DNA from 4 places in the Halomonas qaidamensis genome. Region 1 is predicted to be linked to each of the others. Evidence: predicted binding sites of a transcription regulator. Region 1 holds the regulator's gene; each other region holds the start of a gene.
The links. The regulator FNR, encoded in region 1, switches genes on or off when oxygen is low (the NO sensors DNR and NnrR bind a similar motif). The targets are predictions, from matches to a motif close to TTGATNTANATCAA.
Positions count from the first base shown of each region.

Region 2: dsrO (sulfate reduction electron transfer complex DsrMKJOP subunit DsrO) is a predicted target of FNR. The motif match lies at 1,947-1,960, and genes of this name have one in related genera.
Region 3: hemN (oxygen-independent coproporphyrinogen III oxidase) is a predicted target of FNR. The motif match lies at 1,621-1,634, and genes of this name have one in related genera.
Region 4: trhP (prephenate-dependent tRNA uridine(34) hydroxylase TrhP) is a predicted target of FNR. The motif match lies at 1,862-1,875, and genes of this name have one in related genera.

Region 1 covers NZ_CP080627.1:2,989,520-2,992,638, forward strand. Annotated here, with positions in the region: gene hemN (oxygen-independent coproporphyrinogen III oxidase) at 1-736, shown strand, start outside; gene fnr (fumarate/nitrate reduction transcriptional regulator Fnr) at 795-1,547, shown strand; gene ttcA (tRNA 2-thiocytidine(32) synthetase TtcA) at 1,544-2,512, opposite strand; gene K1Y77_RS13565 (3'-5' exonuclease family protein) at 2,579-3,119, opposite strand, start outside.
Region 2 covers NZ_CP080627.1:2,652,661-2,655,779, reverse strand. Annotated here, with positions in the region: gene nrfD (NrfD/PsrC family molybdoenzyme membrane anchor subunit) at 1-1,072, opposite strand, end outside; gene dsrO (sulfate reduction electron transfer complex DsrMKJOP subunit DsrO) at 1,056-1,832, opposite strand; gene K1Y77_RS12035 (XRE family transcriptional regulator) at 2,108-2,380, opposite strand; gene purE (5-(carboxyamino)imidazole ribonucleotide mutase) at 2,598-3,110, shown strand.
Region 3 covers NZ_CP080627.1:370,470-373,588, forward strand. Annotated here, with positions in the region: gene K1Y77_RS01820 (U32 family peptidase) at 1-556, opposite strand, end outside; gene ubiU (ubiquinone anaerobic biosynthesis protein UbiU) at 566-1,561, opposite strand; gene hemN (oxygen-independent coproporphyrinogen III oxidase) at 1,764-3,119, shown strand, end outside.
Region 4 covers NZ_CP080627.1:215,727-218,845, forward strand. Annotated here, with positions in the region: gene K1Y77_RS01045 (serine hydrolase) at 1-813, shown strand, start outside; gene K1Y77_RS01050 (DMT family transporter) at 913-1,788, shown strand; gene trhP (prephenate-dependent tRNA uridine(34) hydroxylase TrhP) at 1,978-3,119, shown strand, end outside.

The DNA of each region.
Region 1 (3,119 bases):
TGGGCTGCCCTTTCAAACGGAAAAAAGCTTTGCTGAAACACTGGGCCAGATTATCGAATTAAATCCTGCCCGCCTGTCAGTATTTAACTATGCCCATATGCCCACCCGTTTTGCCCCTCAGCGACGTATCAATGAAGCAGACCTCCCCAACGCTGACGAGAAGCTGGCAATATTGCATACCACCATTGAGATGCTAACTAACGCAGGCTATGTGCATATCGGGATGGATCACTTTGCGCGCCCAGATGATAGTCTTGCAATTGCTCAGCGCAACGGAACCTTGCAGCGCAATTTTCAGGGTTACTCTAGCCATGCACAGTGCGATTTAGTTGGATTAGGCGTCTCCGCCATTTCACGGATTGACGATGTTTACGCACAAAATCCGACTCAGCTTGATCAATACGAAACATCTTTAGATCAAGGTAGGCTGGCAACCGTCAAAGGATTAAGGTTAAATAAGGACGACCTAATACGCAGAGACGTCATTGAGCGGCTAATGTGCGATATGTGCATTGATTTAGCAGCCATAGGAAAGCGTTGGAACATTGATGCTAGCGACTATTTTTCCACTGCTCTTGAACAGCTGCGTAACGCTGAACAAGATGGATTAGTCACTTTTCATCAGCAAATGATTAGCGCCACCCCTATTGGTCGGCTGTTGATTCGCCATCTAGCAATGGCCTTTGATGCTCGCCTCGCGGATCAGTCGACCCAACGCTACTCAAAGATTGTGTAAGCTTCTTGAGACGTCTTGCCCCAGGGCCTATCATGGCTAACGAGAAAGGGAGAATGATATGCCACACCCCGTCAGCCAACGACGCTCACTGTTGCAAGAAGCACGCTGCCAAACTTGTAGCTTAAGCTCACTGTGTCTACCGCTCGCATTAGAACTTGAAGACATGAGCCAGTTTGATGCGATCATCCGTCGCCGTGCACCACTCAAAAAAGGCGAGCCACTGTTTCGTCAGGGCGACCGTTTTACCAGTGTGTATGCCGTTCGCTCAGGCAGTCTAAAACAGGTGACCAGCGAAGGTAATGGCAACGATCAACTGACAAATTTCTACCTGCCCAGTGAACTGGTCGGATTGGACGGCATCGATGAAGAGCACTACCCCGGTAGCGTGATTGCCCTGGAAACTACCACAGTGTGCGAAATTCCGTTTGATCGTTTGGATCTACTTTCTGAAGAACTTCCGGAACTGCGTGGACAGCTATATCGCAGTATGAGTAAAGAGCTGCGAGACGATCGGCGCATGATGCGCTTGTTATCACGCAAAACTGCCGATCAGCGCTTGGCCAGCTTTTTAGTCACGCTTTCAGACCGTTTTCGCCGGCGCGGGTACTCGCCTTACAGCTTCAGGCTTTCTATGTCCCGCGCAGACATTGGTAATTACTTAGGCTTAGCGGTAGAAACGGTCAGCCGAATTCTTAGTCGCTTTCAACAGCAAGAAGTGGTCGCAGTTTCGGGGCGCGAGGTTAATATTTTAGATATGCAGCGTCTTATTACACTGGCTGAAGAAGAAGAGCAGCCGACTGCTCTACGCTAAGACTCAACGCTAAGCGTTTGAATACGGCGCTCCATCAGCGCCGCCTGCTTGGCTTCTAGCCCTGTAAAGTCAAACAGCTGGCGATCTGCTAGCTGTGAAGGCGCCACATTGGTCACCGCTTTGAACATGCTTTCTAGACGCCCTGGGTGCTTTTTATCCCATTCGGCCAACATATCTTTTACAATTTGTCGCTGAAGATTGGGCTGAGAGCCACACAAGTTACAAGGAATAATGGGGAATTCCATTAGCCTGGAAAATTCCACAATATCAGCCTCTTTGCAGTAGGCAAGGGGTCGAATGACAATATTTTTGCCATCATCTGACAAAAGCTTAGGTGGCATTGCTTTTAAAGTGCCTCCAAAGAACATATTTAGAAACAGTGTTTCCAAAATGTCTTCACGATGATGCCCTAACGCAATTTTTGTCGCACCAATCTCTTCAGCAAAACCATAAAGTGAACCACGCCTTAATCGAGAACAAAGCGCACAGGTCGTTTTGCCCTCTGGGGTTTTCTCTTTCACCACTGAATACGTATCACGCTCTAGAATGTGGTACTCAACACCCAATTTATCCAAATACTGGGGCAGCACATGCTCTGGAAAATCTGGCTGCTTTTGATCCATATTGACAGCGACCAAAGAGAAGTTAACCGGTGCATTTCGCTGTAGGTTGAGCAGTATTTCCAGCATCGTATAGCTATCTTTGCCACCAGACAGGCACACCATCACCTTGTCACCTTCACCAATCATCTGATAGTCAATAATGGCATTGCCGACTTCTCGCCGTAAGCGCTTTTGCAGCTTATTGAATTCACGCTTCTGCTTAGCATCGTGATGGTCGGACTGCGCCTGAAGGTGATCAACAGAACACTTGTCTGCAGAAGTATTTTCAGACGCTGCGGGATCAAAATAATCAGGTGATAGCATAATGTGGGCACTGCCGATGGTAGAAGAAGCAGCGGGCATTCTAACAATACTCGTTCCCTGCACCCAACATAAACGGGCTAATTCAACGTTAATAGGAATAATACGCTAAACGTGCCGAGCTGCCTCACGTTGCAAACGTAGATACAAAAGAGCACTCGCCGTTGCATCCCCCAATACGCCGATCCATTGGAAAACTGGCATTTGCCAGCAAGCTAATGCTTCTGCAATCTGACTACGCATCTCACTCTGAGGATGTAGCCGGCGTAACTGGCGATAGTGCAGCTTTCCAACATCGACCTGGGCGTTAGGCAAACCAAATCCTATCCCTACTTTGAACAGATGGTTTAGATGTTCCAACGAGTGCTCTAACTGCCAACCAATTAGCGGCCGATTACCAATAAATTCAGCCAACGCCCCAAGATGCTCGGCGTTAGGCATGAGCACTTTGTCAGTCGCATACAGCTGCTGGTGTCGCCGCAGCGTAGCGCTGTTGCTTCGCTCATCTGCCAAGGTTGCCACCCAAGCTTGGCTGGTATGCACTCTACCCGGGCTAAAGATAACCGCAGCTACACTAACCACGGGCGATTGGCCTGGGCTAACCTGACAAGCAAGCGCTACCATCTCCTCCCCCATGTAGGGCTGAAAA
Region 2 (3,119 bases), 340 kb from region 1:
TCAGTAAAATGGCCGCCAGCCACAGCCCAAAGGTGCCGACAATGCCTAAGATGCCGGAAGAGCCAGCAGGAATGCCGTAGTGGTGGAAACCTGCACTGTTGCGGGCTACGTGTTGAACATCCATCAGCACTACCCAGCGGAACATCCAGCCCATATGAATGGCCACCAGCCCCAGTAACCATGCCCAGGCAAACAGTGCTGGCTGGCGCTTTGATGTGCGTGTTAGCAGAAACACAATGCTGGCAAATAGCGCAACGCTGGTAATGCCACCCCACAGTGCGGTACTGCGCCAAGAGGGGCTGTAACGGACAGACTCCAGCGCCGCCGCTACTGAGCCAACGTGGGCATTCAGGCCATCTAATAGCCAGCTAAGCGCGATAAGCCCTGCCAGCGCACAAAAGGCCAACAGGACATAGAGCATTTGCCGGGTGGTGGCGGATGAGCAGATACCGCTCACACGGTTTAACACCAGTACTAACCCAGCGGCGGCGATAAATCCGGTGGCGACCAGCATGGGCGGTAGCCAAATCGTGTTCCATAAGGGGCGAGCTTTGACGATAGCCAGTTCCGCGCCGGTATAGAGCATGATGCCGCTAGACAGTAACAAGGCGGCTAACCCCACTATTGCCACCAGTACTTTGGGCGTTGAACCACTGCCCATGCTCAGCCACTTGGCGATCAACCCGCTGAACCCCGCTGTCTGTTGCCGAGCTTGCAGTGCGGGACGCCAGGCCAGCCAGGCGAAGCCTAAGACGCTGATCAGATAGAGCGGCAGTACCACGCTGCCAATCGACATCCACGAGTGAGTGTTGGCATAGGCGTAGAAGTGCCAGAAGCGCAGTGGCTGGTGCAGGTCTGCTAATAGAGCCACCGGTGCGACTAACGTTGTGCTGACGCAGGCGATGAGCGCTAGACGTGCGGTGGGCAGCCAGGCTTTTTTGCCAAAGATTAATGCCGGGGCTGCTAGCCATAGGCTCGCGTAGGAGACTGCGATCATAAAAAAGTACTGTACCGCCCAGGGATACCAGGCGATGTCGTAACGGGGTGCGAGTAATTCAATGGTGGAATTCATAGCCCATCTCCTGGCCGTGGGGGTCGAGCACTTCAAGCGCCACGGGTTCTGCCACGGGGCGTGTGGTGAATCGTTCGTCCATACCTAAATAGAACACCTGGGGGAGGGTGTTTTTTTCTGGCTGTAGCACCATAAGGGCGTCGCGATGCTCGTTGATCAGACGGCTGATTTGGCTGTCTGGATTGCGCATGTCGCCGATAATCCGCGCGCCGCCTACGCAGCTTTCAACACAGGCGGGTAGCAGCCCAGCTTCTAGACGATGGGCACAGAACGTGCATTTGTCGGCGGTTTGAGTGCGTTCGTTAATAAAGCGTGCATCGTAGGGGCAGGCGTTAACGCAGTACGCACAGCCGACACAGCGGTCGCTATCCACCACAACGATGCCATCTTGCTGTTGGTAGGTCGCTTCAACGGGACAAACTGGCACGCAGGGTGGGTTTTCGCAGTGATTGCACAGCCGGGGCAGCATAAACGTAGCTAGCTCACCACTCTCTTGATGCTGCACTTCATACTGGGCAACTGTGGTACGAAATTGGCCTAACGGCGCGGCGTTTTCGATATGACACGACACGGTGCAGGCCTGGCAGCCGATACACTGGCGCAGATCAATCAACATGCCATAACGTTTGGTGGGGTCGCCTTCGCGACGAACAGGCTGCTGATTGATGCCTGCGCTGGCAAGGCTGGAAAACGGTACTAGGGCAGCGCCTGCACTTAGGCGGGCCAGCTGGCCTAGTAACGACCGGCGTATGGCGTCCATAACGCCTCCTTAGCTAATAAAAATGTCGCTGTTACCAACGTCGCTAATAAAACGTCGTTGTTGCAGGCGAATGAAGTGGATACGCTAAGGTTACGCCTTTGGTAGTATAAAAAATTGATGCGTGTCAATGGGTTAGCGCAGGTTTCTTAATGCTCCCTTAATCTTAGAGCGCTAACGAACTGTTTTAAAACGAAAACAGGCTAGCCCATGGGCCAGCCTGATAGTAAATAAAAGATAAATATGGGGTAAATAGTGACGTTAGGTAGCAACTGTTGCTATGGCGTCTCCAGTTCTAGAGTGCGACGTAAGACATTGAGTTCGTCAATGCCTAAATGCTCTAGCCTTCCGGCGAGTAGGTCGCTGATCTTTTGCACTGGAAGCCCCGCCCGGCGGGCGATTTCGCGGCTTCCCAAATCTGATACGGCGATCAGGCGGGTAATGATACGCATAAGGCGCGTACGTTTTTCTAAATCCCTGACATCGAGGTCAGGGCTGCTTCGCGGAGGATCTAGCGTGTCTGCGTGAGCAGTTGAGTATGCCGTACTCATGGGACTCCATCAGTCTGAAATGACAATCACACAATGCCGCCAAGTCGCGCGCTTTTCAATGCTACTTTGATTAAAATTTCGATCTATTTACAAACGCGCCCAAAAGCACACGCTCTGGTAGACTATGCGCCTTCTAATTTCCTGGTAAGCCGCCTGTGGTTAGCGGCTTGTTAAACGCTTTATTGCTTTCGTAGGCCTTTGGCCGAGGAGTTTTTGCATGTCGAACAGCGCACCTAAAGTGGGCGTGATCATGGGGTCGAAATCTGATTGGCCCGTCATGGAGCACGCAGTGGCGATGCTAGAGCGGCTAGGTGTTCCTTATGAAACCCGCGTTGTCTCTGCCCATCGTACCCCTGACTTGCTGTTCGACTATGCTAAAAGCGCTGCTGAACGCGGCCTGCAAGTGATTGTGGCTGGCGCTGGCGGTGCTGCCCACTTGCCCGGCATGGTGGCCTCTCAAACGGCGCTGCCGGTGCTAGGCGTGCCGGTGGAATCTAAAGCGCTGAAAGGCCTAGATTCGCTGCTTTCCATCGCCCAGATGCCTGGCGGCATTGCTGTTGGCACACTGGCGATTGGTAAAGCGGGCGCGACCAATGCTGGCTTATTGGCGGCACAGATTGTTGGTTTGCAAGATAGCACCGTGCGCGAAGCGGTTGAGACCTTCCGCGCTGAGCAAACCCAACTGGTGTTGGATAACCCAGACCCACGGCCTGATGCGGAAGCGAACTAAGGAGTTCTG
Region 3 (3,119 bases), 1.2 Mb from region 1:
CGGTAAAACAGCGTGATGACCAGGCGAGTGGCAAGTGGCCGTAGGCAAACACCTCGCAGGGCTGGCTGACACCTGCCTGATGGCAGTCGGCGATCAGCTGGGCCAAGTCCTTTTTAGACATTTCTACCGGTGCTTGCCAGCGCTGCATCCCGGTGCGCTTCATAACGCCTAGCGTTGCGGGGTTATAAAGATTCAGCGCAGCCCCAGCGATAAACGGTAGCCCAGCACACGAAAGGCGTTGTAAGGCGCTTTGGTCGTTGGCTTCCACGATGAAGTCGCCGTTGTCGCAGAGCTTGCGCAAGTCGCGCAAATCGGCCTCAGATTCAATCAATGTTTGGCTGGCGAGCACCACTTGCTTGCCCGCTTGGGTAAGCTCGCGCCCAATGCCAAGCCAGTCGTCCAGTTTCATATCGCGACGCCTGGAGCAGACGGTCTCGCCTAGGGTAACGATCTCCACCGGCCAGTCGGCTGCTTCGCGGTAGAAATTGGCGTAGCGCTCTCGTGTCCAGTAGAACAGTACCGGGCCCAGGGACAGTTGCAGAGTCGGGGTAGACATGGAGAGCTCCTATTTCCAGCGTCGCTCGTAGGCGCCTAAGGTAGTGGTAGCACCTTCGGAAAGCTCGGCAAGGCCAGCCATCCAGGCATGTTCTGGTTGAAAGCGTCCAGGCGCATCTTCAAGACGGTCCAGTGCCTGACGCCAAATGCCGGCTACTTTAGACACATACGCGGGACTGCGCTGGCGGCCTTCAATTTTAACTGCGCTAATACCCAGTTCACGCAATTCGGGCAACAGTTCCAGGGTGTTGAGGCTAGTGGGTTCTTCAATGGCGTGATAGGTCTCACCGCCCACCTCAAAGCGGCCTTTGCACAGGGTGGGGTAGCCTGCGCGTTCACCTTCCGCGTAGCGGTCAATAAGCACATTGTTAAGCCGCGATTCTAGACCTTGGGGCGTCTCTTCCCAGCGAACATGCGCCGCAGGTGAGCAGACGCCTCGCGTGTTGGGTGAATCGCCGGTGAGGTAGGAAGAGAGGTAGCAGCGGCCTTCCGCCATAATGCATAAGCTACCAAAGGCAAACACTTCGAGTTCCACTGGCGTTTGCTTGGCTAAGTCACGTACCTGGGTGATAGATAACACTCGGGGCAATACGGCACGCGTGATGCCAAAGTGGTCATGGTAGAAACGTAGTGCTTCATGGCTGGTTGCCGACCCTTGTACCGACAGGTGTCGAGCCACGTTAGGGTGGCGCTGGGCAGCGTAATCAAGTAGCCCCATATCGGCTAGAATTAAAGCATCGACGCCTAGGTCGGCCGCCTGATCCACGGCGCGGGTCCACTGTTGCCAGCCATCGGGTTGGGGGTAGGTGTTAATCGCGCAAAGTATTCGTTTGCCGCGTTGATGGGCGTAGTCGATCCCTTCGCGGGCGCGCTTGTCGGTGAAATTTAGCCCAGCAAACTGGCGCGCGTTCGTCGCATTTTGAAAACCGAAGTAAACGGCATCGGCTCCTTCATCCACCGCACGCTTCAAGGCAGGCAAGTTGCCAGCAGGGCATACAAGCTCCATTGCGAAGACTCCTTAAGATGAAAACCTGAGCATAGTAGTCGCCTATTGTTTGCCTCCCTTTGACTCAGGTCATTATGAGAATGCTTTCAAAGGGGACGGAACGCCGCAGGGCCATGCGATGGATGCAGGTTTTTTTAAAAACGTATACCGTATGAATATTAACCAGCGCTTGCTGCGCCTACCGCTAGAGACCCCGTTAATTATGCAAGACGAGCCGTTGTTCAACCGCCCCCTGGTAGAAAAGTATGACCGGCCAGGACCCCGCTACACCTCCTACCCGACGGCGCCACAGTTTCATGCGGCGTTTGCCGAGGATGACTATCGCAGCGCCGCCGAGCGCAGTAATCAGGCTGAAGAACCAAAGCCACTGTCGGTTTATGTACATATCCCGTTCTGCAAAAGCCTGTGCTACTACTGCGCCTGCAATAAAATCATTACTCATAACACCGAGCGGGCAGCGGAGTATCTTCAGTGGCTAAGGCAGGAGATTAGCGTTCAAGGAGCGCTGTTCGATAGCACGCGACGAATGACGCAGCTTCACCTAGGGGGCGGCACGCCCACTTATCTGAGTAACGCTCAGTTGGGCGAGTTGATGGCGACATTGGATGATGCCTTTCATTTTGCCGCGCCTGAAGAGCGCGAGTTTTCGCTAGAAGTAGACCCGCGCACAGTAACCCCCGAGCAGGTGTATGAACTGTTCGCACTAGGGTTCAATCGGTTGAGCTTCGGTGTGCAGGATTTCGATCACGAGGTGCAGCAAGCGGTCAACCGCGTGCAGAGTGAAGAGCAGGTGGTCTCGCTGGTTAAGGCCGCCCGTGACGCTGGCTTTGAATCAGTCAGTGTGGATTTGATCTATGGCCTACCGCTACAGACGGTGGCCAGTTTTGATACCACGCTGAGCAAGATTATTGACCTACAGCCAGATCGCATAGCCGCTTATAGCTACGCTCATTTACCGGAATTGTTCAAGGCTCAGCGATTGATCCGCCCTGAGGATATGCCGCCGCCAGAGCGCAAGCTGGAGCTGTTGGAGCTAACGATTAATCGCCTGACCGCTGCTGGTTACGTCTACATCGGTATGGACCACTTCGCTTTGCCGGATGACGAGCTGAGCGTGGCCCGTGAAAATGGCACGTTGCAGCGTAACTTTCAGGGCTATTCGACCCACGCCGACTGCGACATGATTGGGTTAGGCATCACCTCCATCGGCAAGGTGGGGGATACCTACAGTCAAAACGTGAAAGAGACGGCCCAGTACCAGCACCGACTGGACGAGGGGCGTTTACCGGTCTTCCGTGGCTATCGCCTCAGCGATGACGACATCCTACGTCGTGATGTCATCAATACCCTGATGTGTCACGGCCATCTTGAGTTCGCTGCTATCGAGGCTCGCCACGGCATTGAGTTTGGCAGTTACTTCGCCAAGGCATTGAAGGAGCTGGAAGAGATGGCCGACGATGGCTTGATTGCCTTGCGCAACGATGAAATCGAGGTGTTGCCGGCGGGCCGGTTAATGATCCGCAATCTCGCCATGGCGTTTGATGCTTACCTGACGCCG
Region 4 (3,119 bases), 1.0 Mb from region 1:
TTTACTTATCGCGGTACCCGCCATACCAGCCATAACCGTTTAGTGAAAAACTACCCAGGGGCAGATGGCCTTAAAACCGGCTTTATCCGTGCATCGGGTTTTAACGTGGCGACAACGGCTGTTCACGACGGTCGTCGTTTGGTGGGAATTGTAATGGGGGGCTTTAGTGGGGCGTCTCGAGATACTCATATGGCTAACCTATTAGACCGTAGCTTTGCACGTGCAGCCCTACGAGACCAGCAGACATGGCTGGCGAATACCAATTTTTCTAGCGAATATATGGCTTTTTCTGGTCCTGTTGCTCGCCCCCTTTCTCGGCCTGTAACAACGCCACCTGCAGCTAGTCGTCCCGTACTGGCGAGTGACGGCACTACTAGGAATGATTTAACCGCGACCAGGTTGTCCCCTTTACCAGCTTCTTCTACGCCGTCTGTCGAAGTTGAAGAGCGCCTTTCACGCTCAATGGAAGAAGCGGCGGAAGCATCTACAACCAATGCCCCAGACCCACTTGCTGCTTTTCTTGAACGTGAGCGAGAGCTTGCCGGAGTGCCCCAGGGAGCAATCTCCTCAGATAGCTGGGGCATTCAGGTAGGGGCTTTTAGCCAAGCGGCACGCGCTGAGCAACTGGCTCGTCAAGCAGCTCAACGACTACCCCATGAAGTGGGTGGACGTGTTGCTATCGATGCGCTAGAGGGCCAAACAACAGTATTCCGCGCTAGGGTCGTGGCACTGGATGAACCGCGTGCAAGGCGTGCCTGTAGGTCGTTAAAGGCGCAGGGTATGGAGTGCATGGTGGTCAACGCAAGCTTATAAAGCCACACGACAATCGCGACCCCGCCAGTGTCCCATTGGCGGGGTTTTTTATTAGTGTTGAATTCCGCTAGATAGTGTCCGGAAAGTAAGGAGAGCATCGTGACTACGTCGTTAAAAGGCATTCTCTGTATGTGCTTGGGGGTGCTGTTCTTAGCGTTGGGTGATGCGGTGTCGAAATGGCTAGGTGAAGTGCATTCGCCGTTACAGATTATTTTCTTTCGTACCGTAGTGTCATTACCGTTAATTGCACTCTTGGCTTATTTCTCAGGTGGATTACGCAAGCTGCGTACCGCGCGGCCTCGTGTGCATTTGTTAAGAGGGGTAATTTACACTGCCACCATGGTCTGCTTTGTTTGGGGGCTAACGCTGATGCCGCTTGCCGAAGCCACAGCGATTGCATTTGTAGCGCCGCTGTTTGTCACGCTGCTGTCGGTGCCGCTGCTTGGTGAGCGTATTGATTCACCGGTACTGATAGCATCGTTAGTTGGTTTTGTTGGTGTATTAATTGTGGTTCGCCCAGGTGGTGGCGCGTTTCAGGTGGGCGCGCTGACCCTTCTGGGGGCGGCAGTTTTCTATGCATTGCTGATGATTACTGCGCGTCGCTATGGCGCTCGGGAGCACCTATGGGCAATGGTATTTTATATGACGTTAGTACCTTTTTTACTGACAACTATTAGCTTGCCCTGGGTGTGGCAGACCCCGCAGCCCTGGCACTGGTTGGGTTTTTTAGCCGCCGGTGTATTAGGTATCGGAGCCACCGCATTTATTACCCTAGCCTTTCGCTTTGCCCCAGCGGCTATTGCAGCACCGTTTGATTACACGGCCATGCTGTGGGCGGTACTGTTGGGTTGGTGGTTCTGGGGAGAACTGCCTGACCTATGGGTATGGGTGGGCAGTGCGCTGATTATGGGCAGCGGGCTAGCGATTGCCTACCATGACCGCCGTACGACGCTGAAGCGTCGCCCAACTGCGTAAACGTGTTGGCCGCTGGGTGAGCAACAGCGTTGTTACCTCTAAGGGTTATCAAACAACTGATTACGGCTACTTTTTGATCTGGATCATCAAAGTTGGTAGCTGGGCAAGACAGAGGGCTTGAGCTGGTTATAATCCGCCACTCTCATCATAAGCGCTCCTGCGCCATCGTCCTGACAACGGTGACTATCTATGCAAGCTCCTGAATTACTCTCGCCTGCCGGTACTTTTAAAAATATGCGTTACGCGTTTGCCTATGGGGCTGATGCGGTGTACGCAGGTCAACCTCGCTATTCACTTCGGGTGCGCAACAACGATTTTAAAGTCGATAATTTGCATCGTGGTATTGACTACGCCCACGCGCGAGGCAAGAAGTTCTACGTTGCTTCTAACATTGCCCCACATAACAGCAAATTGAAAACGTACCTGCGGGATATGGAGCCAGTCATTGAGGCGGGGCCGGATGCGCTGATCATGTCAGACCCGGGACTGATTATGATGATTCGCGATCGCTGGCCGGATCAAGAGATCCATCTTTCGGTGCAATCTAACGTGGTGAACTGGGCCGCTGCGCAATTCTGGCAGCGCCAAGGTATCAGCCGCATTATTTTATCTCGGGAGTTATCCCTTGAAGAAATAGGTGAAATTCGTGCCGAGTGCCCTGGCCTAGAGATCGAAACCTTTGTTCACGGTGCGCTATGTATCGCTTATTCTGGGCGCTGCCTGCTATCGGGCTATTTTAACCACCGCGACCCCAATCAAGGTACCTGCACCAATGCATGCCGTTGGAAGTACAACACGATAGCGGCTACCCAAGATGAGACAGGCGACCTGATACCTGCCGGTGTTAGCACGTCTGCCGCCGACCAAGACGAGCTCTCGGCGCTAATTGAAGACGTTACCCGCCCCGGTAAATTAATGCCGGTGTACGAAGATGAACACGGCACCTACATTATGAACTCGAAGGATCTGCGTGCGGTACAGCACGTAGCGCGCCTGACAGAAATGGGTGTGGCATCGCTAAAGATCGAAGGGCGGACAAAGTCCCACTACTACGTTGCGCGTACCGCGCAGGTTTACCGCCGAGCAATTGACGATGCCGTGGCTGGCCGCCCCTTTAATATGGGGCTAATGGATGAGCTTGAAAACCTAGCCAACAGGGGGTACACCGAAGGCTTCTATCGGCGCCATGTACACGATGAATTTCAGAGCTATGAGCAGGGCAGCTCTATCGGTGTCCACCAACAGTTTGTCGGTGAAGTATTGGGCTACGATCCCGTGCGTGGCTGGCTAGACATTGAGGTGAAAAACCGCTTTGAAATAGGCGATGGCAT